3 regions of the Clostridium septicum genome follow, and region 1 is predicted to be linked to each of the others. Evidence: riboswitches for the same ligand, from Rfam matches in the RefSeq annotation. Region 1 holds a riboswitch; each other region holds the start of a gene.
What was found. A riboswitch is a leader RNA that binds a small molecule or an ion and turns the genes downstream of it on or off. The one in region 1 is predicted to bind S-adenosylmethionine.

Region 1 (10,823 bases):
TCATACTTATCCCCTGTTTTAATTAAGTATTTGCTTAATTAAATTATAATACTCTTAATTAAATTTAACAAGTATATTTATAAATAAAAAAAATAATTAAGTCTACAAAAATAGACTTAATTATCTTCATTCTAATTTTCTTTATTGTTATTATCATTTTTCTTTTTATAATATATAACCCCACCACCTATAGCTATTATTACTATTACTCCAATTGCTATAGTTACACCTGTTGATTTTTCTGCCTTTTCTACAGATGAGTCTTTATCAGATTCAGATAACTTATCAAATCCTATTTGTGAAGTTGTTTTATCATTTGTTAAAGTATCTTTATACATTATATAATAAGCTGAGGCTGACCAGCTAAAATTCTTAGTATGTAATCCTTCTCCTGTTTCTGGATTATAATTTTCTCTTATAGGTCCATCACTAATTAACCCTTCTGCATTATCAAATAATTTCTTGGATAAAGTTAATGCATCATCATAATAACCATAATTTTGAAGAGCTTCTACACCATATAGAGCCTGATCTAACCAAACAGGTCCTCTCCAATATTTATTAGGATCAAACTTAGGGTTATCTTTTGAAGCTGTTGGTAATGGAACAAAGGTATTAAACATTTCAGGATCCATCATAGCTTTTCTAACACCTTCAGCTTCTTCTTTTGTTGCCATCTTAGCCCATAGAGGTATCCAACCTTCAGTTCCCTTTCCTCTATTTACAAGAAGCTTCTTTTCACTACCATTATCGTTTATTTGTAAATCATAGAAGAATCCGGTTTCTTTATCATACATATTTTTACTTACATAATCTTTAAGATCTTTAGCTTCCTTTTCATATTTTTTAGAGTCTTTATCTTTTCCTAACTCATCTGCCATTGATTTTAGAAATCCTTTTTCTGCATAAAGATATGCATTTAAATCAACTGATTCTTGATTAATAGAATATCCAACTAGTTTTCCATCTTTATCTTTATTTTCAAAGACTTTAACACCTATATCACCTTCTCCATAACCTTCTTCATCGAATCTAGTAGCATTATCCATTCCACTTTCCCATGCCGCAGCTAATATTCTTTCTTCATCGCTATTATTTAAGTCATGTACCATTCCTCCATATTCAACTACGCCATTCTTATCATGGTCTCTATTTCTATACCACCACTCATGATATGCTACTAATTTAGGATACATCTCATTTAAAAATTCTTTATCTCCCGTAGATTTATATACATTCCAGACTGACCAAGCTGCTAAAGCAGGCTTTGAATTTCTTTCATTCCAATTTCCGCCTTCACCGCCTCTTGCTTCATCTTGATTGTAAAATATAGCATCAATTATAGCTCCTTCATCTTCAGGTCTTATTGAATCCCCTTTTTGTATTTGATAATCAAATAGTGCTTTTATATTATTTTTAGCTAGTTCACCATCAAATTGTGCTGTTGCAACTGCTTGTTTCCATGAATCCCATGCCCAAAATCCAACAAACCATTTATATGATAGTGATGGGATTACTCCATCATGCTTAAGAGCCCCTGCTGCACTTCTCCAGTTAGTCATTAAAGTAATCATTGATTTTACTGCTGCATTTTTATATTTTTCGTCTGTTGTTTTTGTTTCATCCTTAAATGTTTGATTTATATATCCTTGCCAACGAGTTTCGTTATCTGCAAATTGCTTATCTGTATCTGTAAAAATATCTTTTACTTTATCTTTTTCTTTATTTAACTCATCACTTGTAAAAGTGTAACTTTCTGCAGTATATGTTTTAAAATTTTGTTTACTTGGTATCTTAACTACATCATTTAAAATAGTTTTATATGTATTTTCATCTACTGTTGTACTAGTATTCCCCTCATACTTTACTACAAATTTAGTTTGATCATTTGAGAAGAAGGACCAAGTTGATCTTATATTTGAAAAATTCACTTGAACGCCTTCACTATTCGCCTCTAATGTTTGATTTAAATCATAGACTTTATTTCCTTCATCATCTTTCTTTAATGCATAAGGTGATTTATTAAATATATTACCAGTCCATTCAAGCTTTAAGTTAAGTTCTTTATCAGTATTATTAACTATTTCAGTTCTTACTAATGCAGTTCTATTTGTTGCAAATATTAAATCTAAGTTAAGAGTTAAATCTGTTAATTCATATTTTTGAACTAATTTTCCTGGATAAAAATCAAAAGAAGTTTTAGCTGATGTTAGATCATATGGTGCATTTGTATTAGCATCTATTATTTTAATTTTACTAATACTATCAGACATATTTATAGGATATTCTTCTCCTACTATTAACGGACCTGTAAAACCTCCATATAAATTAGTATCCCCTGACTTAGGCAAGTAATAAGCATGCCATGCCCCCATATCAGAAAAAGGATTATCAACATTGGTTGAATAATCATCATTTAGATCAATTTGGGGACTTCCAGTTACATCAAGTACATTTTTAAAATCTGCTATTTGAGCTCTTTTATCTTCTGCTAGTACATTAACAAAACTAAAGTTACCAAATAATGCTGTTGTTACAATAGCTGTCGCTACTATTTTTTGTATATTTTTTATAGCCATCTTAACATTTCTCCTTTTCAAAGTTGTATTACTAATAATAAGTCACATAGTAAATGTTAAAATCCACCACCACTTTACTTATTTTCTCAGTACATTTTTTAGTATGTTAAGATTTCATTTAATTTATTCTATTAATGAACTACGTAAAATTCTCTAATTTTATTATTTTGTCATTAAAATAGCACCCTACAATAAGGTGCTATCTTAAAAGTTTTATTTCTCAAATATTTACAAGATTTAGCACCACACATATACAGTAGGTTGCTAGATTTCTTAGGGCCAGTCCCTCCACAATTCTTAATAAAAGTCTAATTCCCAATTAAATTATATTTTCATTATACACTATACTATAATTCTTTTAACTATTTTTACCATTACATATTAATTATTCTATCTTCTGTAATAATATAATTTACATTAATATCATATTCGTCAACATCTATAGAATTCTTTATTTGAAGTTCATAGGCTAAAGCAACTCTATTACTATTTAATTTTATTTCAGATAAATATCTATCATAGTATCCTCCTCCATATCCTATACGATTTCCTTTAAGATCAAATACTACTCCTGGAACTATTATTAAATCTAATTTATCTTTTTCTATACTTCCTTCAAATGAATTTGGTTCTAATATTCCATAATTATCTTCCATAAGATTATTTAAAGAAGTAATCTGAACTGCCTTCATTTCCTTAATTTCTTTAATTATTTTAGGAACAAATATTTTCTTTCTATCTTTTATAGCTATATTTATAAATTCTTTTGTATTTATCTCACTACCATAATTTATATATACAAAAATATTATTACTATTCTTATATAATTCACTATCTAAAAGTGCCCTTAATATTTTATTATCTTTTTTACATTTTTCTTCCTTACTTAAATCATTTCTAAATTCCAGTACTCTATTTCTTAATTCTTTTTTCTTCATCCATTAACACCTCTTTATATAAATGAATTCGTCATACCTACTTTATTATTAATATAAATTTATATTTCACCAAAATCAATTTACGTTATATTCATATAATTTCACTCTAATAATATTTTATCATATGAAATTTATAGATATCTTAATTTTTATTCTATTTATCTTAATTTAGTATAACTTTTAGCTTGTATAATTATCAATATATATGACATATATATAATATATTAAATATATGTCATATAAGAAAAATATATTTAAATATATTTTTCTTATATATCATTGACTTAATAGAATATTAATACTATACTTAGAGAATACTATAATTAATATATATCGCGGGGTGGAGCAGTTGGCAGCTCGTTGGGCTCATAACCCAAAGGTCGTAGGTTCAAGTCCTGCCCCCGCAACCATATTTCCCATAATGCCGCGGGATGGAGCAGTTGGCAGCTCGTCGGGCTCATAACCCGAAGGTCGTAGGTTCAAGTCCTGCTCCCGCAACCAAAAAAAGAACTATACAAAATGTATAGTTCTTCAGTTTGTTGAAAAACCTCTGTTAAAAAACAGAGGGTTTTTCTATTATTAATTATGAATAAAACTTATATTTAAAATATCATCCAAAATAATACGAATAAAATCTAAAAGTAGCAAAGATAGTCTTGTTGCTATCTTTTTCATATTCTGCACTGCTGCAGTTAGTAGGCATTGCTCGGATACTTTTTCGCGTCCGCGGAAGCGAGCATAGCGAAGCCCATGCAAATTTTTTGAATCTGCGAAGCTTCGCTCAACTGTTTCTTTTCTTCTATTGTAAATTCCCTTTCCTTTTTCAGTTTTAAGAAAGTTCTTATTATCATCTTTATGATTTTCCCAAACATGTCGTCTAATTGTTTTATATTTAGCTTTTTCTCCAAGACACTTATCTTTATGAGGGCAATACATACAAATTTCTTCAAAACATCTATATTCTCTATAGCCTTCGCGAGTCGTAGTTTTATATATTAACGCAACATTATTGGGGCAAATATAGATATCTTTATCATAGTCATAAATATATTTATTCTTAGTATACATTCCTTTTTTATGAGGAGAACGTCTATATGCAACTACTGGTGTTATATCTCTATCTACAATCCCCTTGAAAATAGGATTACTTGAATATCCTGCATCTAAACCAAGATATTTTGGCTTTATACTAAATACTTCTTTAATTCTATCTATTCTATTTAGTATTGGCTCGCTATCGCTGACATTACCAGGGGTAACATGTACATCCATAATAATATTATTTTTACTATCTACAGTTCTATGATCTAAATAAAAGAATCCTTCTGGTTTATTATCTCTCATCATATATCCACTATCAGGATCTGTAGTACTTTTCTTAATTTGCTTTGTTTCTTCTTTTTCTTTTCTTGGTTTTAAAGGTTTTTTATTATGATTTTCTCTATCTAAATTCACATCAATATCTAGTTGTTCTATATACTCTTTAGGTGTTACTTGTACTTCAATTTTTTCAAACTTACGCTTATTAGCATTAGCTTTTATATGTGTTGAATCAGAGTAAAGAATCTTACCACCAACTAATCCTTTTTCCATAGCTTGAAGAACTATATTATCAAATATTTTTTGTGGAATATCAGTACCTTTAAATCTTCTAATTCTATTTTGACTTATTGTAGATGAATCTGGAATTTTTTCAGTAATTGAATAACCTAAAAACCATCTATATGCTAAGTTTACTTCTATGTCTTTAACTAGTTGCCTTTCGGAGCGGATGCCATAAAGATATCCTATAAATAACATTTTAAATAGTACTACTGGATCAACAGCTGGTCGACCATTTGTATGGCAATACAAATCATTAGTTAACTCTCTAATAAATGAAAAATCTATGTATTTATCAATTTTTCTTAATAAATGGTCTTTCGGAACTAATTGTTCTAGCATAACCACTTCCATTTCATTTTGCGCTTGTCTTCTTTCGTTTATCATCACCAAAACCCCTATGTAATAAATTAATATATTTTAAATTATATTACATATTTGTATAAAATTAAAGACTGCTGACACTTTGTCAGCAGTCTGAAGAACTATACAAAATGTATAGTTCTTTTTATATTAATATCCTACTTCATCCCCTACTACTATTACAGTAAATCTACCTGGGAATTTTGCTCCATTATTTACTACTGATAAATAGTTACATACTCTTCCCTTTACAAAACAATCCTCACATATTCCACTTTCAGCACATGGAGTCTTATGATTTATTCTTTTTGCGTTCATTATAGCAACCTTTTTTATTCTAGCTAATGCTTCATCCATATCTTTAACCATCTTATTTGCACCAATAACTACTATTACCTTTTTAGGTCCAAATATCATACCTGCTGCTCTATTACCTGAACAATCCATATTAACAAGTTCTCCAGCTTCTGTTACTGCATTAGTACTAGTTATTAAATAATCAGCTACCATTGATTGTCTCATAATTTCTACAATTTCTACAAAAGGTAGATCTTGATATCTATCATAAAATTTATAATTTCCATTTCTTATAGTATTAACTAAATCCATTTCATTTAAAGTTACCGATCCACCTAATGCAATACTTGATCCTTCTGGAACTAATTCTAAAACCTTTTCTTTTGCCTCCATTACATTATCTACATATATAGCATTATATTTTCTTTCATTTAATATATCTACTAACTTCTTTCCATCGCATTCAAGTTTCCACTTTTTAACCTTGTCCATTTTAAAATTACCCCTTTTCCTAAAAATCATTATTGTTATTATAATATTAACATATTTCTTTCAAGTTAGTAAACCGGTTTTTAAAATTAGTTAATAATTTTCAAATAATTAAATACTTTTGAATAATTTTTTTTCCTTTGCCCAATTATAAGTATATATAATTATATAATAGGTGGGCTTATGAAGAAAAAATTTAATTTCTTAATTTTAACATTAATATTATTCATATTTTTACCATCAAATTTCATTAATGCTAATTCATTAGAAAATAATACTGAACCGAAATATATTATTTATATTGATGTTAACTCTTTTACCTTGAACCTAATTGATAAACAAACTAAAAAAATTGTTAAAACATATCCTGTGGCAGTTGGAAAACCTAAAACACCCTCTCCTATAGGAACATGGCAAATAACAAGCAAAGCCCTTATGAAAGATGCTTATGGAGGGTATTGGATGGGATTAAATGCACCATGGGATACTTTTGGAATTCATGGAACAAATAGACCTGATTCTATTGGTACTATGGCTTCTGGTGGATGTATTAGAATGTATAATCACAACGTTAAAGAATTATTTAATTTAGTTGAATATGGAACTTCAGTAGTCATTAGTGGAGGACCAAATTGGAGATTTTCTCAATATAATAGAGTTATAAAACCTAATGATAAAGGTACAGATGTTTATTTAGTTCAAGTGAAACTTAAAGCTCTTGGCTACTTTCCTTATGATGTTAATGGCATTTATGAACTTTCACTAGAAAATGCTGTGCTTCAATATAGGTCAGAACATCATTTGTCAGAAACAAAAGAAATAGATGGTGAATTTTTAGATTCAATTGGTTTATGGAAATTTGAATAGAAAAAGAGTGCTTTCGCACTCCTTTTCTATTTAAAGAATCTTTTATTTTTTTCTAAAATAAACTTTGCTACTCCATCATCATTATTACTACTTATTACCGCTGTTGCTATTTTCTTTAAACTTTCTGTTGCATTTTCTGTTGCATAACATTCATCAGAAATTTTAAACATTGGAATATCATTAACATTATCACCAAAAGTTATAAGTCTATCTGAATCTACATAATTGGATAGTAAATTTATTGCATTTGCCTTAGAAGCTTCTGAACTATATGCTTCTAAGAAATATCCATCTCCATAAATATCTCTATAATAATCTACAGTAATTCCTTCTATGATTTTAAGTTTATCATATATAGGCTTAACAATTTCTAATTTATCAAAAATTATAAAATTTATAATTTCTGATCCTTCACTTGCCTTATAATAATCCGCTACCTTAATAAAGGTTTTTAAAGGCTTATTACATCTTTCATCATAAAAATTTTCTTCCATACTACAGGTAAAATCCTTATGGTACACCCATAAATGATTATCTTTTATTGCATAAACAAAGCAATTTTTCTTATGTTCCTTAAAAATATCTAATACCTTTATAACTGATGAGTCCTTAATTTTTTTAATATCAATATATTTATTTTCATTTATATCGTATATTAACACACCATTCATCATTGCAACTGGTAACGTAATATGTATTCCTTTTAAAATATCTACTGCTGTGGCGGGTGTCCTTGCTGTAGCTACAGTAAACTGAAGTCCTTTGTTTATTAGTCTATTTAGTTTATCTTTAGAAAAATTACTTATTTCTTTATCACTATTTAATAGTGTACCATCTAAATCTGAAACATATAAATCCATCTTATATCCTCTTCTTCTATAGTTTTAATTTATTATATATTTAAATATTTTTTATTGTTACTATTTTAAGTTTTTAAAATCTAATTAACTCATATAATTTTATACTAGTTTTATTTATGTATACTCTAGTATAATATACTTTAATCATAAATAAAAATATTATATTAAGGAGAGTATTATGGAATCTGCTAAATATTATATAAAAAAATTAGGCTTAATTCCCCATGTTGAGGGTGGCTATTTTAAAGAATCTTTTCTATCCACTGAAAGTATTAATCAAAATTCTAATGAATATAGATGTTTATGGAGTAGTATTTATTTTCTTTTAGAAACTGGTGAAGTTTCTAATTTTCATAGACTAACTTCAGATGAAATGTGGTATTATCATGCCGGCTCTTCATTAACAATTTATATGATTTCACCAAATGGTGAACTTATTACTAAAAATTTAGGACTTAATATAGATAAAGGTGAATCACCCCAAGTATTAGTTCCTAAAAATTATATCTTTGGTTCTGCAATGAATAATGAAGGTTTTTCACTTGTTGGTTGTATGGTTTCACCTGGATTTGACTTTAAAGACTTTGAATTATTTGAAAGAAATGATCTATTAGAAAAATATCCTGAACACGAAGATATAATAGTTAAACTTACTAGAAATTAAAATTTAAGGCTGTTAACAAATAAGTTAACAGCCCACATTATTATTTTATATTTTTTAGAATCTCAATAACTTCTGGCATTTTTTCCTGCACTTTAGCTAAATCCTCTTCTGCTTCAGCGTATATCTCATTATATATCTCTCCTGGATCACTACTATACAATTGATTACTATAACAAGGATAACAAGGTAATACATTATCTGTTCTCCATACCTCACACCCTTGATAAGGATTAGCTGTTCCAATATATAAGTCATTACACTTATCTACATATAATATTCTTCCACCATAATTATATCTATTACAAAGTCCCTTTCTTATTGCTAAATCAAAATGAATTCCATCATCAGATACATACAAATTAAATCCAAATGGATAATTCTTTTCATTTAAAATCCTTACTGCCAATTCAAATATTCTTATTAATGCTTCTACAATTACTATCCCTAGTTCTGCTTCTAATAAATCTCGATTAGCTAAAATTAGATCTAGTATAAGTTCTACATTAGTTGCACTATCAAAAGTACTTACTAATAATTTCCCTTTATACTCCTGTATTTGCCAAGCATATACATTAAATGGATTATCAAATCCTGATCCTAATCCTGATAAACTCTTACCTCTATGCCCAATAGGATTTGTCTTAATTAATGCTGGACCACCTACAACTAATCTCCAGTTATCTCTTTTATCTATTCGTATAATGTCACAACCAAAAGGTATAATCCATGATAATGGTAATAATTTTGATGCACTTACATATAAATGTTGTCCAAATACACCTATACTCAATGTGAAAGTATTAGCTGCATCTCCAAATCCTTTATCAACTATACAAACCCATTCATTAGGTTTTGGATCTCTATTTCTTGATCTCCAAACTTGGACTCCATCTTCACTTGAAGTAGCAACATAAACCCTATTATTGAAAACTTCCATATTGGTTATCGCACCTTTTGGATTATTAGCACCACTACCTATAACTGATTCCCAAGAATAAAATTCCGGCTCTCTACTAGCATATAATAATGGAGTTTCATCTAAATTAAATTCATTTATTGTTGCTACATAAACTTTTCTTCTGTGAATAACCATTGCTCTTGACGAAGTTCCTTCTAGACCTTCATTATTAACATATTCCCAATCCACTCCATTTGTAGTTTTTAATATTTTTATTTCATCTCCAAAAGCTGCTGCATATAAACAAGGGTTTCCCCCAAAAGGTCTATTTGATATCATAAACCTAAATCCTTGAATTCCTGATCCTGTTTCTGCTTTAAATACTCTTTTCCATGGTAAAGAGCCATCTTTTTTATATCTCCATATTTCTCCTAAATTATCTTCTGAGTTTGGTTTTATTGATATAGGAAAATTAATATCATTAGGATCTACTCCAAAATTTGTAGCCATTGCCTTAATTATAGATACTACTATATTTCTTCCAGTACCAACATAAATATATTCACCTAATTCTCCCATAGACCAAGCATAATTATTTTGTCTTGCATTAAGAAGATCTTTGAAATCAAAACCATTTGTAGGTGTTAATTTTTTATAATCCCCCATAAAATCTACTCTCCTTTTCTTTAGTTTAAATGGATTATATTTTTTAAATTTAATTCTATATTACTTAATATATGTTTCGTTATAAATATATGTTAATAAAAAAGACCAGATAACTTTATTTGTTATCTGATCTTTATATTTATACCTTTTTATTATCAGTATATTTTCTATTGTTTTTTTCCTTATTAATAAGATTTTTAATTAGATTACTTTTCTTCTGTTCTTGCTTAGTATTAATTATTTCTTTCATCATAATAGCCAACCCCCAATGTTTTTATAATTATACTATTTAACTTTAGATTATTCTAAGTCTAATTTCCTCTAAAATTTAGCTATTTTACTTAATATTACTCAAAAAAATAAATAGAATTACTATTCTATATTTAATCTTAAAATCTCATTACTTCTCTTCTATATCTATATGAAAATCATTGTACAAAGCATAAAAAACTAAATTAATAAGGATAATATGGATATGGATAAGGATATGGATAAAGTGGAAGAATATAAGGATATCTTAATAATTCTAATCTATTTATTCTATTTATAGGAAATCTTCTTCTTCTAAAACGTCTAAACCTGTTAGGTCTATTAAATCCC
Region 2 (10,823 bases), 150 kb from region 1:
AGAAATTTCAATTTCTAGATCTTCTTTTTTATTGAATTTAATAAATTTATTTACTTTTTGAAAATTCGACAAGAAATGTTGAAATTTGATGTAAAGAAAAATAAAAATACATGTATTAATTTACAGTAAAGGGCAAGAATACAAAAAGGAGGTGTTGATATGGACCAAAATAAAAAAGATAAGGTAAAAAACTTTTTTAGAAAGGAGGGCTTTTATTTAGTTCTATTCCTTTGCTTATGTTTAGTTGCAACAGTGACAGTAGTAACTAGTAAGAAAAATAAATTAAAACAAGAACAAGCAAAACAATCAGAGAAGGAATTTACATTAAATGTTGATGATAAGACTACTTCAGAGGTTCAAAAGCAAAATGCAGATAGAGTTCAAAATAATACAGAAGAAAAAGTAGCTCAAACTGAAAATGAAACCAATCAAGAAGTAGCAACAACAGAAAAGGATGTTAATGTTTCAGCAGGAACAAATTCAGAAGTAAAATTTATCAATCCGATTGAAGGAACTATTTCTAGATCATACTCATATCCAAAACCACAAGGAATGAAAGATGGAACAAGTAGAAATATTAGAGGAATAGATGTAAAAGCTAAGGTTGGAACAGATGTAAAAGCAGCTGCAGTTGGAGAAGTAAAAGAAGTTTCAAAAAGGGCAGAGGAAGGAAATTACGTACTTATTGCTCATGCTAATGGAGTAAATACTAAGTATTGTAATTTAGATTCAGACATAAAAGTTAAAGTTGGAGATAAAGTAACAGAGGAAACTGTTATAGGAAAGGTTGGAGAAAGCTCTAAAATCTTTACTAATAGCGAGTTTGGTGAACATATTAATTTACAAGTTCAAGATTCTAATGGAAAAGACTTAGATCCAACAAAATATTTTACTTACAAAGCAGAATAAAAAAATTTTCATCAGTCTTTTTCTATTTGAAAATGGCTGATGAAAATATACAAATTATATTTATAAAGGAGGTAGCATTTTGAAAGATTATATTCAAGAAAGGGTATTAGAAGTAGCACAATATATTATAGATTCTAAAGATACAATAAGAAAAACTGCAAAGGTATTTGGGGTAAGTAAAAGCACTATACACAAAGATATGACTGAGAGGCTGCCTAAAATAAACCCTGTAATAGCAGAACAAACACATACAATTTTAGAGTTAAATAAAGCAGAAAGACATATTAGAGGTGGAAAAGCTACTAAGCTAAAATATAAGGCAGTAGATTAATAGCTGAATTAAAAAGGAAGGATAAAAATCATTGAATCATCACCATATTCCATATATAATAAAAAAATAAGGAAGAATTATGTAGTATTTAGTAAAATAGAATTAAGTCAATAGGAGTGAAAGAGGAATGTGGTTTTGGAGACGTGGTACTGATTTGGGGATCGATTTAGGAACCGCTACGGTTTTAGTTTATGTTAAGGGAAAAGGTGTAATATTAAAAGAACCATCAGTTGTTGCCATTAATAAAAGCAATAATAAAGTACTTGCTGCAGGTGAAGAAGCAAGAAAAATGATAGGAAGAACACCAGGAAATATAGTTGCGGTTAGACCATTAAGAAACGGTGTTATATCAGACTATGATATAACAGAAAAAATGTTAAAAGAATTCATAAAAAAAGCGTATGGAAAAGCAAAAATAACTGCGCCTAAAGTAATGGTATGTGTACCTTCACAAGCCACGGAAGTTGAAAAAAGAGCAGTTATGGATGCTACAACAAACTTAGGTGCTAAAAGAGTACATTTAATTGAAGAACCTTTGGCAGCTGCAATAGGAGTTGGCTTAGATATAACCAAGCCCAATGGATCTATGGTAGTTGATATAGGTGGAGGAACTACAGATATAGCAGTAATATCTCTTGGAGGGGTTGTTGTTAGAAGCTCAATAAAGGTGGCAGGAGATACTTTTGATGATGCTATAATAAAATATGTTAGAAGCAAGTATAAAATTATGATTGGAGAAAAGACAGCTGAAGAATTAAAGGTAAATATAGGATCTGTATTTAAAGGATCGAGAGATTTGGTTACTACAATGAAAGGTAGAAATTTAGTTACAGGTTTACCAGATGAAGTTTCAATTAGTACAGATGAGATAAGAGAAGCATTAAAAGAGTCTGTAGGATTAATTGTAGAACAAGTTAAGTTTGTCTTAGAAAGAACTCCACCAGAATTAGCGGCAGATATAATTGAAAAAGGGATTTTAATGACCGGTGGAGGATCATTATTAGATGGATTAGATAAGGTAATACAAAACGAAACAGGAGTATCAGTCTCTATTGCAGATAATTCAGTAGAAGCCGTAGTAGAAGGAACTGGTGAGGTTTTAAGATATTTAGATAAAATTGATTCATCATTAATTGGACAAGAAATAACATTAATTGATTAATATTATTTGATATATAGGTATAGAATTTTAAAATTCTATACCTTTTTATTTTTAGTTAGTTATATTAGATAAATAATAAGCTTTGGATATACCCTTAGAAATTACTTTTGCCATACTCATAATTAGATGAAGACGAATGCTACGAGAGGTAAAAAACTCTGCATTGTCACTAGATTCAACTATACCTATTATAGAAGCAGATCCCACATCAGGTAATAATTTACCTACTCCCTTACCAGGATGAATTGGATAATTTCTTATATGAATTTCACCTATGGATTTTGTATCACCTAAGCATGCATCAATACCAATAATTGTAGAGTTAGGATGAAGTTTTTTTATTTGAGACAAACGTTTTTCTATATTTAGTGCATGTATAGGAGATTCTATAGTACCATAAACAGGAAGGTCGCAGTTATTTTCTATTAGATATGTACCTACTAAAGGACCTAGACAATCACCTATACATTTATCTGTTCCAATGCATACAATTACTGTATTTTTAGATATATAGTTTTTTAAAACATTAGCAATCTCATAATAAGCCAAATCAGATTCATAAAAAACTTTATGTTTTACCAAAGCTTCACCCCCTTATAGATAATATATATGAGGAAGGAACAAGGATTATAATATATAGTTATAAAAATAATATAGGATTCAAATATAAATATTTAATTATATAGGTTACTTATGAAGATTTATTCAAAAAAATTAAAACTTAAACAAATTTATATATAGGCATAATATGAAGGAAATAAGAGTAAATTAAAGAATAAATACTTTAATTCTTATAAAATGGTAAAAGTTGAACTTGAAATTAATAGTTAATGATTATATACTAGTCATTGTCAGTCGAGCAGATAAGATTTGTTCGAGACATAAGAATCAAAAAGTTAAATTATGGGGGAGTTCCCGAGTGGCCAAAGGGGGCAGACTGTAAATCTGTTACGTTTCGTTTCGATGGTTCGAATCCGTCCTCCCCCACCATACTTTAATTTTAATTTAACAAATATGCTGGCATGGCTCAACGGTAGAGCAGCTGACTTGTAATCAGCAGGTTGTAGGTTCGATTCCTATTGCCAGCTCCAAATAAAATGGGGGAGTTCCCGAGTGGCCAAAGGGGGCAGACTGTAAATCTGTTACGTTTCGTTTCGATGGTTCGAATCCGTCCTCCCCCACCATTTTATTAATTTTTAAGGGCGCATAGCTCAGCTGGGAGAGCATCTGCCTTACAAGCAGAGGGTCACAGGTTCGATCCCTGTTGTGCCCACCACTTAAAATAAAAAACAATATGCTGGCATGGCTCAACGGTAGAGCAGCTGACTTGTAATCAGCAGGTTGTAGGTTCGATTCCTATTGCCAGCTCCAATAATGGGGGAGTTCCCGAGTGGCCAAAGGGGGCAGACTGTAAATCTGTTACGTTTCGTTTCGATGGTTCGAATCCGTCCTCCCCCACCATTAAAAGCAAGATATTAAATCTTGCTTTTTTTTTATTAAAAAAATTATTAATAATGTTGACCAATAATATAAAAAATGATATAATTTGACTCGTATAAAAAAATGATATTAGTTCTTATCAAGAGAGGTGGAGGGAAAGGGCCCTGTGAAACCCGGCAACCTGTGATATATCACAAAGGTGCCAATTCCTGTGGAATATAATTCTACAAGATAAGAAAGAGTTTGACAGTTAAAGTCTCTTCTTATCGAAGAGACTTTTTTATTACTTAAATTTATTTAGATTATAACAGGTGTATATAGAATTAATATCAATAAAATGAAGGGAGAAATATAAATGAGAAGATTATTTACATCAGAATCAGTTACAGAAGGGCATCCAGACAAAATATGTGACCAAATTTCAGATGCCGTATTAGATAGTATATTAGCAAAAGATCCTAATGCTAGAGTTGCTTGTGAAACAGCAGTTACTACAGGAATGGTATTAGTTATGGGAGAAATATCAACTAATTGTTATGTTGATATTCCGAAAGTTGTTAGAGACACTATAAAACAAATAGGATATGATAGAGCTAAGTATGGATTTGATTGCGATACATGTTCAGTTTTAACTTCAATAGATGAACAATCAGGCGATATAGCTATGGGAGTAGATGAAGCTTTAGAATCAAGACAAGGAGATAATGACTCTGTTGAAGCTGTAGGAGCTGGAGATCAAGGTATGATGTTTGGTTTTGCAACAAATGAAACAGAAGAATATATGCCATTACCAATAGCAATGGCACATAGATTATCTAGAAGACTATCAGAAGTAAGAAAGAATGGTACATTACCATACTTAAGACCAGACGGTAAGACTCAAGTTACAGTAGAATATGATGATAATAAAGTTATAAGAATAGATACAATAGTAATATCAACTCAACATGGAGAAGACGTTACACAAGAACAAATAAGACAAGATTTAATGGAACATGTAATAAGAGCAGTAGTTCCAGCAGAATTATTAGATGAAAAGACTAAATATTTTATAAATCCAACTGGTAGATTTGTAGTTGGAGGCCCACAAGGGGATTCAGGATTAACAGGAAGAAAGATAATAGTTGATACATATGGTGGAGCAGGAAGACACGGTGGTGGAGCATTCTCAGGAAAAGATCCAACAAAAGTTGATAGATCAGCAGCATATGCAGCAAGATGGGTAGCTAAGAATTTAGTAGCAGCAGGAATAGCTGATAAGCTAGAAGTTCAATTAGCATATGCTATAGGAGTAGCTAAGCCAGTATCAATTTCAATAGAAACTTTTGGAACTAGTAAAAAATCAGATGAAGAAATAGCTTTAATTGTAGAAAAAGTATTCGATTTAAGACCAGGTGCTATTATAAGAGATTTAGGGTTAAGAAGACCTTTATATAAACAAACTGCAGCATATGGACACTTTGGAAGAAATGATTTAAGTTTACCATGGGAAAATTTAAATAAAGTTGAAGAGATAAAGAAATATATTTAATATAAAAAAGATATAGAGCCTCAAACTCTATATCTTTTTTTTATTACAATGAATTTTAAGCTGTATGAACAACTTCACCATTAACTATTACTTTTCTTATGTTAATATTTTCATCAAATAATATTACGTCTGCATCGTAACCTTCTTTTATAAGACCTTTTCTATCTTCAACTTTGCAGTGCCTAGCACCATTAAATGTAGCCATTTTAACTACTTCGTTTAATGGATATTTAGTATTATTAAATACATTTCTAACTGCTTTATCCAAAGTTAGAACTGATCCGGCTAAACTACCGCTAGTTAATCTTGCTGCTCCATTAGTAACAACAACATCTTGACCACCAAGTGAATACATACCATCAGGCATTCCACATGCCATCATAGCATCAGTTACTAATAAAACTTTATCAGTTGTTTTTTGATTATAAGCGACTCTTAATGATGGAAATGAAATATGAATTCCATCAGATATGGTTTCTGTAGTTATATCAGTATCAAAGATTGCTCCAACAACGCCAGGTTCTCTGTGAGTAAATGGAGTCATGGCATTAAATAAATGAGTTGAATGGCAGCAACCACATTTAATACCTTCCATAGCTTCATCATAAGTAGCCTTTGTATGCCCCATTGAACAAACAATTCCTTGTTCTGATAGGTATTTAATTAAATCAGTTGCACCAGGAACTTCAGGAGCGATAGTAATTGAAACTACTGCGTCTTTGGCATCTCCAACCATAGAATTATAATTTTCTATAGTTGGAGCAATTAAATACTTAGGGTTTTGAGCGCCAATTGCATTAGGGCTTATAAAAGGTCCTTCTAGATGAGCACCTAAAACTTGTGCCCCATCAGTACCGTTTTCTTTACAAGTTTTTATAGCTTCCATTGATTTTCTTATAGCATCAATAGAAACTGTCATAGTAGTTGGAGTAAAGGAAGTTGTTCCATGCTTTACTATTGCTTTAGATATTTCATTTATAGCCTCTACAGTACCATCCATAGTATCGTAGCCACCAGCACCATGAATATGAACATCTATAAATCCAGGTGAAAGATATAGACCTTCACCATCAATAACCTCATTACATTTTATGTTAGTTGGATTAATTTCTTTTATTTTACCGTTTTCAATTAGTACAGAACCGTTTTCAATTCTGTCTAAGAAAATTATGTTACAGTTTTTAATTAACATAACGCACCTCCATATTTTCTCTTAAGATAATAAATTATTAGATAATAAATTTTAAAAATTATACTTATGTTATAATTATATAATAAAAAGTATAAGATTAAAATATTATTAAGAGATTTGGAGCGATAATATGGAAATCCTAAATGGAATAGTAGAAACGATTGTATTTAAAAGTGATGATACAGGATATGTAGTTTCAAAAATAAGAATAGATAAAGAGACAATTAATGCTGTTGGTGTTGCACCTTTTTTAAAAGAGGGTCAGCAAGTAAAGATTAAAGGTCAGTGGGTAATACATAAACAATTTGGAAGACAATTTAATATAGAGGAATACGAAGAAGTTTTACCTAATTCAGTTGAAGGAATAGAAAAATACTTAAGTACAGGAATAATACATGGAATAGGACCGGTAACTGCTAAGAAAATAGTTCAAAAATTTGGCGTTGATACACTGGATATTTTAGATAATCATATAGAAAGACTTAAAGAAATAGAGGGGATAGGTGAAAGGAAATTCAAAATAATATATGAATCCTACATTGAGCAGCAGGGCTTAAAGGATATTATGATTTATTTTCAAAGTCATGGAATTACAACTAATCAATGCATAAAAATATATAAAAAATATGGAGATCAATCAAGATATGTGGTTGAAGAAAATCCTTATGTGCTTTCAGATGAAATATCTGGAATAGGATTTATAACAGCAGATAAAATAGCTAAAAATATTGGAATTGAAATTACCTCTCCTTATAGAGTTCAAAGTGGAATAAGATATGTTTTAAATCAATTTTCAGCATCAGGTAATACGTATATGCCAAAAGAACAATTAATTGATGAAGTAGCTAAGGTGTTAGTTGTTGATAAAGAGTTAGTAGAAGAAAATATATATAATTGCAGTTTAGAAGGTAAAATAAAAATAGAGAAAATTGGTGATATAGAAGGGGTATTTTTACTACCATATTATTATTGTGAATTAGGTGTAACAAATAAAATAATAACTTTAGGTATAGAAAATTTTAGAACAATAAATACGGATATTGAATTTGAGATAAAATCTTTTGAAAAGAAAAATAATATAGAATTCGCACAATCACAAAGAGAGGCTATAATAGGGGCTTTTGATAATGGAATAGAAATAATAACAGGCGGACCAGGTACAGGAAAAACTACAATTATAAAGGCTATAATAGAAATTTATGAAAACAATGGAATGAATGTACTATTAGCTGCACCTACAGGAAGAGCTGCAAAAAGAATGACTGAATCTACAGGAAGAGAAGCTAAAACTATACATAGACTACTTGAAATGGGAGTTAGTGATGATGAAAATTCTTTTTTTGGAAAAGGAGAAACATCTCCACTAGAAGGAGACGTAGTAATTATAGATGAGGCATCGATGATTGATATAATGCTTATGCATAACCTATTGAAAGCAATAAAGTTAGGAACTCGATTAATTATAGTTGGAGATGTAGATCAATTACCATCAGTTGGGGCAGGAAATGTTCTTAAAGATCTTATAGAAAGTAATTTTATTAAAGTTGTAAGACTTAAGGATATTTTTAGACAAGGAAAAGAGAGCATGATTGTAACAAATGCGCATAAGATAAATAATGGAGAAATGCCTCAAACTAATAGAAAAGATGGGGATTTCTTTTTTGAAAATAAGCAAGATTTAGATGACATATTAAATACAATAATAGATTTAATAAATAGAAGATTACCTAAATTTAACAATAATTGGGATAAACTTAGAGATATGCAAGTTTTAACACCAACTAGAAAAGGAACTTTAGGCGTTCAAAATCTAAATAATAAACTTCAAGAAGTATTAAACCCTAAAGCATCTTATAAGAAGGAAAAATCTTTAAAAGAAGTTATCTTTAGAGAAGGGGATAAAGTAATGCAAACTAAAAATAATTATTCCCTTAAATGGTTTAGAATAAATGGAGAAGGAGATAATGAAGGTGTTGGTGTATTTAATGGAGATATGGGATTTATAGAAAGTATAAATGAAGATGAAAAAACAATTACAATAATTTTTGATGATGAGAGAAAAGTTATATATGATTATATATATATAGATGAGTTAGAATTAGCTTATGCCATAACAATTCATAAAAGTCAAGGAAGTGAATTTAAGGTTATAATTACACCAGCATTTATGGGTTCTCCTTTTTTAATGAATAAGAATCTTTTATATACAGGAATAACAAGGGCTAAAGAGCTTGTAGTGGTTGTTGGAGTTCCTAAAGCATTAAAATATATGGTTTCTAATGTTAGAAGCATGGATAGATATTCTTCTCTTAAAGAGAGAATCTTAGATATAACATCAAAAGAAGTTTTTAGTGAAGAATAAGGAGATTATTATGGGGTACGAGAAAATAATTAATTATAAAGAGTTTAATGATTGTTTAACTAGAATAAATAAATGGTACTTGAAAAAATCCAAAATATTAAACATTGTTACAAGTCCATATAATAGTACTCTAATATATTCAAGTATAATAATTGAAGTTATAAGAAAAGGCGGAAATGTATTATATATATGGGAAAATAATAGTTCAAATAATGAACTTATAAAAGATATTAAACTAAAAAATAGTAATATAACATATTCATACATAGAAAAGGGAGAGTCTAAAAGTAATATAGTATTCTCAAGTTTTAAAAATATGATTGATATAAGAGGAAAGTATGATTTATGTATAATAGATGATATTAGTAATTTCTCACTAATGAATAGTGATGAATTAATAGAACTTATAGAAGCTATGTATATATATAGTAATAGAATAATAATTTATTCTATAGAAAGAATTGTTTCTATGGGAGAGAAAATAGAAATATGCTCATTAGTATCTAATAAACCTCACATAGAGCCTAGAATATTAAATACAAGAATAAAATTAGAAGAAGATATTCCATATAGTTTATATGATTATTTATTATGGTTTAGAGATACTAAGAGAAAAGTTATAATATATGCGCCAACAGAAGAAAAAGCTAAAAATGTTTATAAACAATATACAGATAAATTAAAAATATCTGGAGCTAAATTTATATTGTTACTAAGAAATGATTCATTAAAGGAACTAGAATCATCTTTAAAAACTAAGGAAAAAAGCTTATTTTTAATTACTAGTCATTTTGGAGAATATTTAAAAAGACTACAGGATGTAAGTGTAGTAGTTCTTTTTGCAGATAATGTATATTACTCTTATAAAAAATTAATATATCTATGTGGAAAGGTAGGAGAAAATGATAAAAATCCAGGAGAAATTCTATTAGTATCTAGAGAAATATCAAATGATATGGAAGAAGCTAAGAATTTTTCTAGAGGTTTAAATAAAAAAATATGGGAAAAAGGATTATTAAGATATTAAAGCCTATACTTGATAGTGTATTAGATATAATATATCCTGAAAAATCAAATTGTATTAATTGTTATGCAGATGATTATATAGGTTTATGTCCAAAGTGTATAAATAGTATAAAAAGAATAAAAACTGAAGAAAAAATAAAACCTTTTGCTTATTATAATGGAGCAATTAAAAAATTAATTTTGGAATTAAAATATAAAAACAATTTTTTAGCGGCTAAGATACTAGGAGAATTTATAAGTGCTTTGATAAAGGAAAATAATATAGAAGCTGATGTTATTTTATATGTACCTTTATCCAAAAGGTCGTATAAAAAGAGAGGGTATAATCAATCAAAATTAATTGCTAATATTGTATCAGAAAAGTGTAATATAGAAATATCTAATTCTTTGATAAAAGTTAAAAATACAAAAGAGCAAAAGACATTATCTAAAGATGAGCGAATGTCTAATTTAATTGATGCATTTGATATAAAGGATTACAATGAAGTGAAAAATAAGAGAGTTATATTAATAGATGATGTTGTAACTACTGGAGCAACGTTATTGGAGTGTGAGAAAATTTTAAAAAAATTTAATGCTAGTACAATAAATATATTGACAGTAGCTAAAAGTAATATATAATAATAATGTAATGTTAGGTCTGTGGATGAAAGTCGATGCCAGTCGCAGGCGAAACGATCCACGTAAGTTAGGAAAAGATTCTAATGAGCATGGTGCGGTATAGATGTAAGTCCTACCAATGAAAGTTGAGAGTGTGAGTAGTGAGAGGTTAATTCCGGGTAGCAAAAGCTCCAGTAGGCGAGTGTGGGGGCAAAATCCAGGTCAGCTAACGTTGCAAAAAGACAATTAATTCAATTGAATTAATTGTCT
Region 3 (10,823 bases), 440 kb from region 1:
AAATAGTACTCAAGATATGAGTGCATCCAGTGAAGAATTATCAGCTACAGTAGAAGAAATGACTTCAAAGCTGGAAATGATAAATGAATCTACAAAGGAAATTGGTTCAGGTGTTCAAGAAACAAGTGCAACAGCTGAAGAATTATCATCATCTATTCAAGAGGTAGACTCAAATGTTTCAATATTATCTAATAAAGCTGTTGATGGAAGTACTAATGCAATAAGTATTCAAGAAAGAGCTGATAAAATAGAAAAAGATAGTAAAAAAGCTTATGATAATACAAAAGAATTATATGTAAATATGGAAAAGGCTATATTAGATGATATAGAGAAAGGTAAAGTTGTTGATAATATTAGTGTTATGGCAGATACAATATCATCTATAGCAGATCAGACAAATTTATTAGCACTTAATGCAGCAATAGAAGCAGCTAGAGCAGGTGAGCAAGGAAAAGGATTTGCAGTTGTAGCAGAAGAAGTTAGAAAACTTGCAGAACAATCATCAGTTGCTGTTGAAAATGTAAAGACAACAACAGAGAAGGTTCAAGCTGCATTTAAGAGTTTATCAAAAAATAGTAATGAGCTTCTAAAATTTATGAATATTGAAGTAACAGGACAATTTGAAACTTTCTTAGGGGTAGGAGAGCAATATAATAATGATGGTAGATTCGTAAATGAAATGTCTAGAGAGTTAGCAGCTATGACTGAAGAAATATCAGCAACTATAAATCAGGTAAGTGAAGCAGTTCAAAATATGGCTGAAATGGCAGAAAATTCTTCAGAAAATTTAACTGGAATTCAGGAAAGTGTAAATGAATCTACACAAGCCATGGAACAAGTGGCAAATGCTGCACAAGAACAAGCTGAATTAGCACAATCATTAAATGAGATGGTTATAAAATTTAGAGTTTAATCTATAGAATAAAAATATATAAGAATGAACTGATATTAAAATAAATTTTGATACCAGTTCATAGAAAGGGAGTTCGTATTTGAATTCCCTTTTTTATATGTTAATATTGCTATGAAAAATTTTTTGATAATTTATTTAACTTTATTAAGTATAAAATGAGAACTATTTATGTAAATGAATTTCAAGTTATTTACATGGATAGTTTATTTATTATAAAATATGAATATTTATCTAAAAAGGTACGGATACTACTATTAAATGAAATTTTTAGGAGGTAGTATCATGAAATATAAAAAAAGTTTTAAATTATTATTAATGATGTTTATTCTTAGTACAATAGTATGTACTAGTGTTAAAGCGTACACAATTTATACAGTAGATGAAAAGGTAACTATAGAAACAGAAAATCGTAACTTATATAAAGTAAGTTATGAAAATTTTTACTTAAAGGCTAAAAAAATAATTCCTAATAACACTGCCGAAGTTGGTTATTGCATAGATATAGAAAAAACATATCCAAGTGGTGAAGTATTTTCAAAAATAGATAAAATTGATACTAGAGCTACTGGAGTCTTAGCAGCTGGATATCCAAATAAAACAAAAGAGGAATTAGGTTTAGATAATAATGATGAAGCATATTTTGCTACTCAAATTGCATTATGGAGTGCTATTGAAGGATATGATGTATATAAAATAACTGGAGATAATCCCAAAATAATAACAGCTATAAGAAATATATATAATAATGGTATAAATAATATTGTAGGCAAGAATAATTATGAAAGTAGAGTATATTATGTAAATGATAATATACAGAAAGTAATATTACTTTCTAGAAAACAGGTTATAGAAGAACCACCAACATCAGAAGGAAATCAACCACCAACACCAGAAGAAAATCCACCTATTATGGGGAAATAGTAATATGTTATAATTAAATTATTACTATTAAAATAAGTGGGGATAGGGGAATGTTAGAATTAATACAAAGCATAGATATAAATATATTAAATGTAATAAGAGAAAATTTAACTAATCCATATATGGATAAATTTATGATTTTAATATCATCATTGGGGAATCTAGGGGCCATATGGATAGTATTAGGTATATTATTAATATGTATCAAAAAATATAGAAAAGTTGGCGTTATTTTATTAGTATCACTAATTATAACCAGTATAATTGGAGAAGGAATTATTAAAAATATAGTCCAAAGACAAAGACCTTTTTTATTATGTCCTAATATTAATCTTATAATTAAAGCACCTATATCTTATTCTTTTCCATCAGGACATACGGCCTCTTCTTTTGTAGCAGCCTTTGTATTAGGAAACTACTTTAAAGATAAAAGATATATTTTTTTAATCTTTGCGGCTTTAATGGGATTTTCAAGAATGTATTTATTTGTTCATTATCCGTCAGATGTTGTAGCTGGAATTATATTAGGCTTTATTGGATATAAGCTAACAAATATTTTTAGCGAGAAAATCTTTAATTAAGCAATTTGCATTATAAGTAAATAATTTAATAGAAAATAATCCTATAAACGGAGAGATAGTAGCTATTAATTTTGGAGTGTATGAAACAAGAATTGGATTTCAATTATATGTTGTTGGATCAAAATCTTGGAGTTTTTATGATGATGATTGGATAGATAATAAGGACTATATACCAAAATGTAGAAAATCTAATATAAGATTAATTAATAGAATAAAAAGCTACTATGATAAGGATGAATATATAAAAATGTTTTTTTCAATAATAGTCATAATAACTTATTATATATTAAAATATGTAAAAGAAAACAAATATAGAGTATTAAAAAATAAAAATATTAATATATCATTAGGTTTAGATGACGGGGATATAATAAACTTGTACAGAATATACAATTCTAAAATAGAAGTCTATAAGAAATCAATTTCATTATCTATATATGAATAAATTAATAGTTTTTGAACAATACTATTATTAATAATTCTATAGACATTATGTTCTATAGACAAAATAATAGGAGGTTATTATATTATGGGTATGGAAAAATTAGAAAGAAAAATGAAAAGTTTATACAAACAAGTTAAATCAGGTAAAGTTACAGCTGAAATAGCAGACGAAATAGCAGATATGATGGACTCTATAGAAGATATGGGATCAGATGTGAAAGAAAAGTTTTCAGATATGATTGATGATATGAAAAAATCTATGTCTAAAATGAAAAAGTAATATTGAGTTGTTAAAACACCTAAGTTAATTATTAACTTAGGTGTTTTTAGTATGAAAATTATATATTAGATTTTAAAAAAGCATGTATATTTATCATAAAAGATGATTATGTTTAAATAAGAGATTAAAATAGTTTTAAAGTATATGTTAAAAGAATAATTAATATGTTAGATCAATATTAAATTACTAATAATAGAAAATTAGTTTAAATGTAAGTAAAGTATTTATTAATATAAAAATGAACATATTTAAAGCTTTAATATTATATTAAAAAGACAATAAATTTTTTTATAAGGTGGGGGCAAATATGAAAAGAAGTAGTGGGATTTTAATGCATATTTCATCTTTACCAGGAGATTATGGAATTGGAACATTAGGGGTAGAAGCATATAAGTTCGTAGATTTTTTAAAAAAAAGTGGACAAAGATATTGGCAAATACTACCGTTAGGTCAAACGGGATATGGTGATTCACCTTATCAGTGCGTTTCAGCCTTTGCGGGGAATCCCTATTTTATAGATTTTGATCTTTTAAAGGAAGATGGCTTGTTAAAAGAAGAAGATTATAAAAATGAATATTTTGGTAAAGATAATAATTGCATAGATTATGGAACTTTATTTATAAATAAAACCAAGGTACTTAAGAAGGCTTATAAAAATTATAATTTAATATCAGAAAAAATAAATGAGTTTAGAAATTCTAATAAGTATTGGTTAGAGAATTATACATTATATATGGCAGTTAAGGAACATTTTAACTTGATTAGTTGGCAAAATTGGGATGAAAATATTAGATTAAGAAAAGATGAATCCATAGAAAAATATAAAAAGGAATTGAAGGATGATATTAAATATTGGGAATTTATACAGTATATATTTTTTAAACAATGGAATTCATTAAAGAAATATGCAAATGATTCAGGTATAAAGATAATTGGTGATATTCCAATATATGTTGCAGTAGATAGTGCAGATATTTGGAGTAATCCTAAATACTTTAAAGTGGATAAAAATATGATTCCAACAAAAGTTGCTGGATGCCCTCCAGACCTATTTTCAGAAACTGGCCAACTTTGGGGAAATCCAATTTATAATTGGGAGTTAATGGAGCAAGACGGGTATAAATGGTGGATAAAACGAATAGAGGATAGTTTTAAAATATATGATGTTGTAAGAATAGATCATTTTAGAGGTTTTGAATCTTATTGGGAAGTTCCATATGGAGAAAAAACCGCCATAAATGGAAGATGGGTTAAAGGACCTGGAATTAAGTTGTTTCATACTATTAAAAGAGAATTAGGTGAAGTAAACATTATAGCTGAGGATTTAGGGTTACTTACAGATGAGGTTGTAAAATTTAGAAATCAGACAGGCTTTCCAGGAATGAAGGTGTTACAATTCGCTTTTGGAGGAGGCGATGTTTACTTACCTCATAATTATGAAAAAAATTGTGTAGTTTATACAGGTACTCACGATAATGATACAATTTGTGGATGGTATAATGAAACTGCCACGGAAGAAGAAGTAGAATTTGCTAATAAATATTTAGCTTTGAATTACAAAGAGGGAATAGCTTTTGGATTTATAAGGGGGATCTTTAGTAGTGTTGGAAATTTAGCAATAGCTACAATGCAAGATTTTTTAAGTCTAGGAAATGAAGCAAGAATGAATTTCCCATCTACTTTAGGAGGTAATTGGAAGTGGAGGATAAGAAAATATGAGTTAACTGATGAGTTATCACAGAAGATACTTGAATTAACAAAAAGGTATGGTAGAGAATAATTAAGTTAATAAAAATTATATAGAATAAAAGAATTATAAGAATTTTTGATTTTTAATCTGCATTTTGCTAAATTTAGCATAATGCAGTTTTTTTATATTATAATTAAATTTAGATTGGAGGTTGATTCTATGAAAAATAAATACATGGTAGGAGAAGTTTCAAAATTTTTAAATATAAGTAAAGATACTTTAAGATATTATGATCAAATTGGCATAGTTACACCTAAAAAGAGTGGGAAAAATGGATATAGATATTACACTATGGATAATATAGTTTTATTAACTTATGTTTTAGTATTAAAAGATTTAGATGTTCCACTAAATGAAATAAAGAATATTCTTAGTAATAACTCGCTAGAAAGTATGATAAAGCTAATAGGAAACCAAAAGAGAGTAGTAGAGAAAAAGATAAAAGAACTTCAAGGGATAAAAAGTACTATAAATAGCTTAGAAAAGGCTTTTATTCAAGCCTATAATTACAATAATAAATTTGAAGTAATTGAAAGTCCAAAATTTATATATAAAGAAATTGGAGAAGAAATAGATAGTACCATGTCAACAGTAATGGATGAATTTAGAAGTATCAATGGTTTAAGTGAGATAGTTTATACTGTTATAATAAAAAACATATGTGATATTAAAAAAATAGTAGATAATAATATCTTTTATACTGTTAGCGCTAGAATAGAAAAGTTTGAAAATGAATTCTACATAGGTAAAACAAATATTTTCGAAAAAAGTAAATGTATTCATACTGTTATAAGGTCATCAGATGATATAAAAGAAATAGATTTAATGGAATTAAAAAAGTACTTAAAAGAAAATAGCTTTACAATTAATGGAGATATTATTGCAAGAGCAATAGCTTTTGAACATATAGATGAAAAGCCTATTGATTATTATGAAGTTTGGGTTCCTATAAAAGAGTGTTGACATTAGAGTAACTCAAAGGTTTATTATCTTACTTGAAAGGAAGTGATTATTTGAGCAGAATTTTGGATTTAGGGAAGGATAATATATGGAAATTGTTTTTGAAGTATTCAATTCCAAGTGTTATAGGAACTCTTATATTTTCAATTTACATTGTAATTGATGGAATATTTGTTGGAAGAGCTGTTGGTTCAAGTGGGCTTGCAGCTATAAATATAGCAATGCCATTTTTTAGCACTGCCCTTGCTATAAGTTTAATGGTATCAGTTGGAGGAAACACTATAACAAGTATAGAGCTGGGAGAAGGAGATAAAGAAAAAGCAAGACAGACCTTTAGTTTAGCCTTTTACTCACTTTTAGTGGTTTCTATCATGGCATCTATAATAACATTATTATTTACAGAAAATATAGCAATGTTTCTAGGAGCCAAAGGAGACTTAATAAAGCCAGTAGGGGAGTATTTAGTAGTATTAGCAATATTTATGCCTATATTTACATGTTCAGGATATTTGGCAACTGGACTTAGAACAATTGGAAAACCTAATTATTCAATGATGTGTAATATAGTTGGTTCTGTTTTAAATATAATACTTGACTATATTATGGTAGTAAAATTAGGAATGGGAGTTTTTGGAGCAGCTTTAGCTTCAGGAATAGCTTTTACATTTGCATTTATATTTGGTTTATTAGGATATTTTAATAAAGACTCAGTTCTTAAATTGGTGAAATGCAATATAGATTATAAGAAAATATTTAGGTTTTTTTATAATGGATCTTCCGAAGCTTTATCGGAATTTGCTTTTGCCTTTTCTACATACTTATTTAATATTGTTTTAATGGGAAGATTAGGGGAAATGGGTGTTTCAGCATTTTCTATAATTCAGTATATAGCATCATTAATTGTAGCCGTATATTTAGGTATATCTACAGGGATATCACCTATAATAAGCTATAATTATGGGGCTAAAGAAGGAAATAGAATAAGAGAAGTTACGAAAATATCATTACTAGTTATGAGTTTTCTTGGAATAGTATGTACAGCAACTTTATTTTTCGCAGGAGAAAATTTAATAAAGTTATTTATTGATGGGGATGCAAAGTTAATAGAAATTACTGTATGGGCATGTAAAATATATTCAACTTGTTTCTTAATTAGTGGAATTAATATATTATCATCTACATATTTTACTGCTTTAGAAGATGCAAGAACATCTATAATAATTTCTTTACTTAGAGGAATTGTTTTTATTACAATAGGAATAATAGTATTACCAATATTTTTTGATATTAATGGTATATGGTTAACAGTAACTTTTGCTGAACTATTAACATTATTAGTATCCTATAAATTAATGAAAAAATCTTATTGTAGTATGAAATATAAGTAAAGTTATATTTTAAGGGAAAGAGAGCTTCATATGAAAGTGTTATTAATGAAAGTAAAATTAAGAGCTAGTTGGGTTCATTCTTTAAAGGAAAAGAGGATGGTAGTTAGAAGAATAACGGAAAGATTAAAAAATAAATTCAATATTTCAGTTGCAGAAGTCGAGGATCAGGATATACATCAGATTATTGTAATAGGAATTTCAGCTATTTGTGGCAGTAGTGCTAAAGTTCATTCTACACTAGAAAATATAATAAATTTTATAGAGTGCAATACAGATGCAGAGATAATAAATATAGATACTTTTGAGGATATATATTAAAGGGTATATTTTGTATTTAAGTGGCTATAATCATAAATAAATTATTTATGATTTAAGGGGATTTCATAATGGAAAATATTAATAAGAAAAGTATATTATTTTCAATTGTAATGATATTTATATTAGTGTTTATGTGTTTTAATTGGGGAAAGAAAAATATAGAAGATATTACTAGAAGAGATTTACATTGTTTAGTTGATACTCCTTACTATGTAAGAGGAGTTTATTTAGATGAACAAAATTTAAATGTAAATATATCTGGAAATATGGATAAAGAAGGTTGCGAAGAAATAGTAAAAAAAATATATGGCAAGATAAAGAAGAATTCAATTAAAGGGAAAAACATAGTTGTGAACTTTGCATCAGAAGAAAATAATTTAAATAGAAAAGTAAATGATTCACATGTAGAAAAAATGCATACTAAAGTAATATTAAATCCTAAAAATCTAGATATAAAGGTAAATTTATTTGAGAATTTTAATATGACTCCAGAGATTCTTAAAGTAAATATATAGGATTTTTAACAAATAGTAATGAAAATGAAGTTATGCTTTATGAAAAATATAAAAAAGTATTTTAATAAATAGTTATGATTTTAATGATTTAATAAAAAATTGAATAAATAATTAAATTTAAAAGGTATTTCTTAGAAGAGATACCTTTTATGTTAGAATAGATATAAAAATAATTATGGAGGATAGAATGGAAAGTTTTAGATTAGCAAACAAAGATGATTTGTTTAAAGTAAGCAATATTTTAAAAGAAATAATTAATAATAAACCTGAAGGATTAAACTGGACAAAAGATTATCCTAATGAAGAAGTTATAAAAAATGATATAGAGAAAAAAGAGTTATTTATCTTAGAAATTAATAATGAAATTTTAGGGGCTGTAGTTTTAAATTGTGATGAAGACATAAATTATAAAAAAATAGAATGGAATAGTAATAAAACTCCACTTGTAATACATAGATTATTTGTATCAAGAAATTATATGGGAGAGGGTTATGGTAGCCTTTTATTAAAGAGCGTTATAGATAAAGCAAAAAATCATGGGTTTGAATCAATAAGATTAGATACATTTAGCAAAAATATTAATGCCCAAAAGCTATATATAAAGTCAGGGTTTAAATATAAAGGAACTATCAATTTAGAAGGAAAAGTCGGAGAGTTCTTTTGTTATGAAATGAATTTATAAAAATTTCAGAAAAATGTTGACAAAATTATAAATTAATAATATATTAATATAAACAATAAAATTAAATAAGATTTTTCTTATAAAGAGCGGTGGAGGGACTGGCCCTGTGAAGCCCAGCAACCTACTTTTAAAAGGGTAGAAAATAGAAAGTTTAGATTTATTCTAGATATGTTTATTTTATAAAACCTAAGTTTAGAAGTGTGGTGCTAATTCCTGCAGCTAATTTTTAGCTGAAATATGAGAGTGAATTAATGGGCGACTTTTACGCACTAGAGATTTATTCTCTAGTGCGTTTTTTATTTAATTGAAAAAGGGGGATTATAAATGATAGAAATAAATAATTTAAATAAAAAATTTGGGAGTTTAGAAGTTTTAAAAGATATTTCTTTAAATATAAAAGAAGGAGAAATTTATGGACTTATTGGACATAGTGGAGCAGGTAAATCAACTTTATTAAGATGTATAAATGGATTAGAAAGTTACGATAGTGGATCAGTTAAAGTTATGGGAAAGGAAGTTAAAAGCCTAAATAATAATAAACTTAGGCAATTTAGAAAAGATTTAGGAATGATATTTCAAAATTTTAATCTTTTAGAAAGAAAATCTGTTTTTGATAATGTAGCTATTCCGTTAGAAGTCTGGGGGTATGATAAAAGCTATATACAAAAAAAAGTAAGAGATTTATTAAAACTTGTTGGATTAGAAGAGAAAGCTAAGTGTAAACCAAGGGAGTTAAGTGGAGGTCAAAAGCAAAGAGTAGCTATAGCAAGAGCATTAGCGTTAGAACCTAAAGTATTATTGTGCGATGAAGCTACATCAGCACTTGATCCTAAAACAACAAAGGATATATTATCATTACTTTTACAAATTAATAAAGAACTAGGTATTACAATTGTTATTGTTACCCATCAAATGGAAGTAGTAAAAGAGGTTTGTGAGAAAGTGGCATTAATAGAAGGGGGCTTTTTAAAAGTAGAGGGACAAGCAGAAAAACTTTTCTTGAAACCGGGAGTATCTCTTAAAAAATTTTTAGGAGACGATGATGATGAACTACTACCAAATACAGGGGTTAACATAAAATTATTCTTTCCAAGTACATCATCAGAAAATGCACTTATAACAAAAATGTCTAGAGAAATCTGTGTTGACTTTTCAATAGTTTGGGGCAAACTTGAAAAGTTCAGAGATAATGTACTTGGAAGCTTAGTTATAAATGTTGAAGAAAAAGATAAGGAAAAAATAATAGGATATTTACAAGATAGAAATATAATATTGGAGGTGCTTAAATAATGATAGATATTTTAATTCCAGCATTTTTAGAAACTTTAATAATGGTAGTTTTATCAACAATATTTTCATTAATATTAGGGTTTATTCCAGCAATTATTTTAATATTAACATCGCCAACAGGATTAAGACCTAATAAAGTATTATATAAAACATTAGATTATATAATAAATATTTTAAGAAGTTTTCCATTTATTATTCTAATGGTATCAATAGTTCCTATAACTAGATTTATAGTTGGAAAATCAATAGGTACAGTAGCAGCAATTGCACCACTTACTATTGCGGCAGCACCTTTTGTTGCAAGAGTAATAGAGTCATCATTGAAGGAAGTGGATAGTGGTGTTATAGAAGCGGCAAAATCTTTTGGAGCATCAGATACACAAATAATATTTAAAGTGATGATTAAAGAAGCTATACCATCAATAATATCAGGGTTAACATTAACGATTATAAGTATTATAGGTTATTCAGCCATGGCTGGGGCTGTTGGAGGAGGCGGTCTTGGAGATGTAGCTATAAGGTATGGATATCAAAGATATAAAATAGATGTAATGGTAGTTACAGTTATTGTACTTATAGTTATAGTACAAGGGTTGCAGTCATTAGGAAACTATTTATATAAAAAATTATCATAGATAAAATAAATAATTTAAAAATTAGGAGGTATAAAACTATGAAAAGAAAATCAATAGTATCAGTATTATTAGCAGGGGTTCTAGCTATAGGGTTAATAGGATGCGGAAATAAAGGAGCATCAGAGGATAAAGTTATAAAAATTGGT

Region 2: another riboswitch for S-adenosylmethionine. It lies ahead of metK (methionine adenosyltransferase); the one in region 1 lies ahead of CP523_RS09460 (MGH1-like glycoside hydrolase domain-containing protein).
Region 3: another riboswitch for S-adenosylmethionine. It lies ahead of CP523_RS11625 (methionine ABC transporter ATP-binding protein); the one in region 1 lies ahead of CP523_RS09460 (MGH1-like glycoside hydrolase domain-containing protein).

What each region holds. Positions count from the first base shown of each region.
Region 1 covers NZ_CP023671.1:2,081,463-2,092,285, reverse strand. The annotation lists gene CP523_RS09465 (metalloregulator ArsR/SmtB family transcription factor) at 1-4, opposite strand, end outside; gene CP523_RS09460 (MGH1-like glycoside hydrolase domain-containing protein) at 132-2,579, opposite strand; SAM riboswitch class I at 2,790-2,886, opposite strand; gene CP523_RS09455 (5-formyltetrahydrofolate cyclo-ligase) at 2,954-3,517, opposite strand; tRNA gene CP523_RS09450 (tRNA-Met) at 3,852-3,927, shown strand; tRNA gene CP523_RS09445 (tRNA-Met) at 3,943-4,018, shown strand; partial or broken gene CP523_RS09440 (IS1182 family transposase) at 4,166-5,506, opposite strand; gene CP523_RS09435 (lactate utilization protein) at 5,633-6,271, opposite strand; gene CP523_RS09430 (L,D-transpeptidase family protein) at 6,452-7,135, shown strand; gene CP523_RS09425 (HAD family hydrolase) at 7,162-7,995, opposite strand; gene CP523_RS09420 (cupin domain-containing protein) at 8,171-8,659, shown strand; gene CP523_RS09415 (hypothetical protein) at 8,700-10,223, opposite strand; gene CP523_RS09410 (hypothetical protein) at 10,679-10,823, opposite strand, start outside.
Region 2 covers NZ_CP023671.1:2,235,896-2,246,718, forward strand. The annotation lists gene CP523_RS10245 (M23 family metallopeptidase) at 160-909, shown strand; gene spoIIID (sporulation transcriptional regulator SpoIIID) at 989-1,240, shown strand; gene mreB (rod shape-determining protein MreB) at 1,368-2,402, shown strand; gene yyaC (spore protease YyaC) at 2,454-2,984, opposite strand; tRNA gene CP523_RS10265 (tRNA-Tyr) at 3,308-3,392, shown strand; tRNA gene CP523_RS10270 (tRNA-Thr) at 3,419-3,493, shown strand; tRNA gene CP523_RS10275 (tRNA-Tyr) at 3,502-3,586, shown strand; tRNA gene CP523_RS10280 (tRNA-Val) at 3,603-3,678, shown strand; tRNA gene CP523_RS10285 (tRNA-Thr) at 3,699-3,773, shown strand; tRNA gene CP523_RS10290 (tRNA-Tyr) at 3,779-3,863, shown strand; SAM riboswitch class I at 3,976-4,080, shown strand; gene metK (methionine adenosyltransferase) at 4,198-5,373, shown strand; gene nagA (N-acetylglucosamine-6-phosphate deacetylase) at 5,429-6,565, opposite strand; gene recD2 (SF1B family DNA helicase RecD2) at 6,696-8,927, shown strand; gene CP523_RS10310 (DEAD/DEAH box helicase family protein) at 8,938-9,954, shown strand; gene CP523_RS10315 (ComF family protein) at 9,927-10,574, shown strand.
Region 3 covers NZ_CP023671.1:2,520,228-2,531,050, forward strand. The annotation lists gene CP523_RS11570 (methyl-accepting chemotaxis protein) at 1-913, shown strand, start outside; gene CP523_RS11575 (thioester domain-containing protein) at 1,196-1,834, shown strand; gene CP523_RS11580 (phosphatase PAP2 family protein) at 1,885-2,415, shown strand; gene CP523_RS11585 (hypothetical protein) at 2,492-2,860, shown strand; gene CP523_RS11590 (hypothetical protein) at 2,945-3,139, shown strand; gene malQ (4-alpha-glucanotransferase) at 3,435-4,919, shown strand; gene CP523_RS11600 (MerR family transcriptional regulator) at 5,049-5,852, shown strand; gene CP523_RS11605 (MATE family efflux transporter) at 5,903-7,237, shown strand; gene CP523_RS11610 (DUF503 domain-containing protein) at 7,268-7,555, shown strand; gene CP523_RS11615 (hypothetical protein) at 7,624-8,070, shown strand; gene CP523_RS11620 (GNAT family N-acetyltransferase) at 8,258-8,752, shown strand; SAM riboswitch class I at 8,827-8,996, shown strand; gene CP523_RS11625 (methionine ABC transporter ATP-binding protein) at 9,077-10,042, shown strand; gene CP523_RS11630 (methionine ABC transporter permease) at 10,042-10,677, shown strand; gene CP523_RS11635 (MetQ/NlpA family ABC transporter substrate-binding protein) at 10,716-10,823, shown strand, end outside.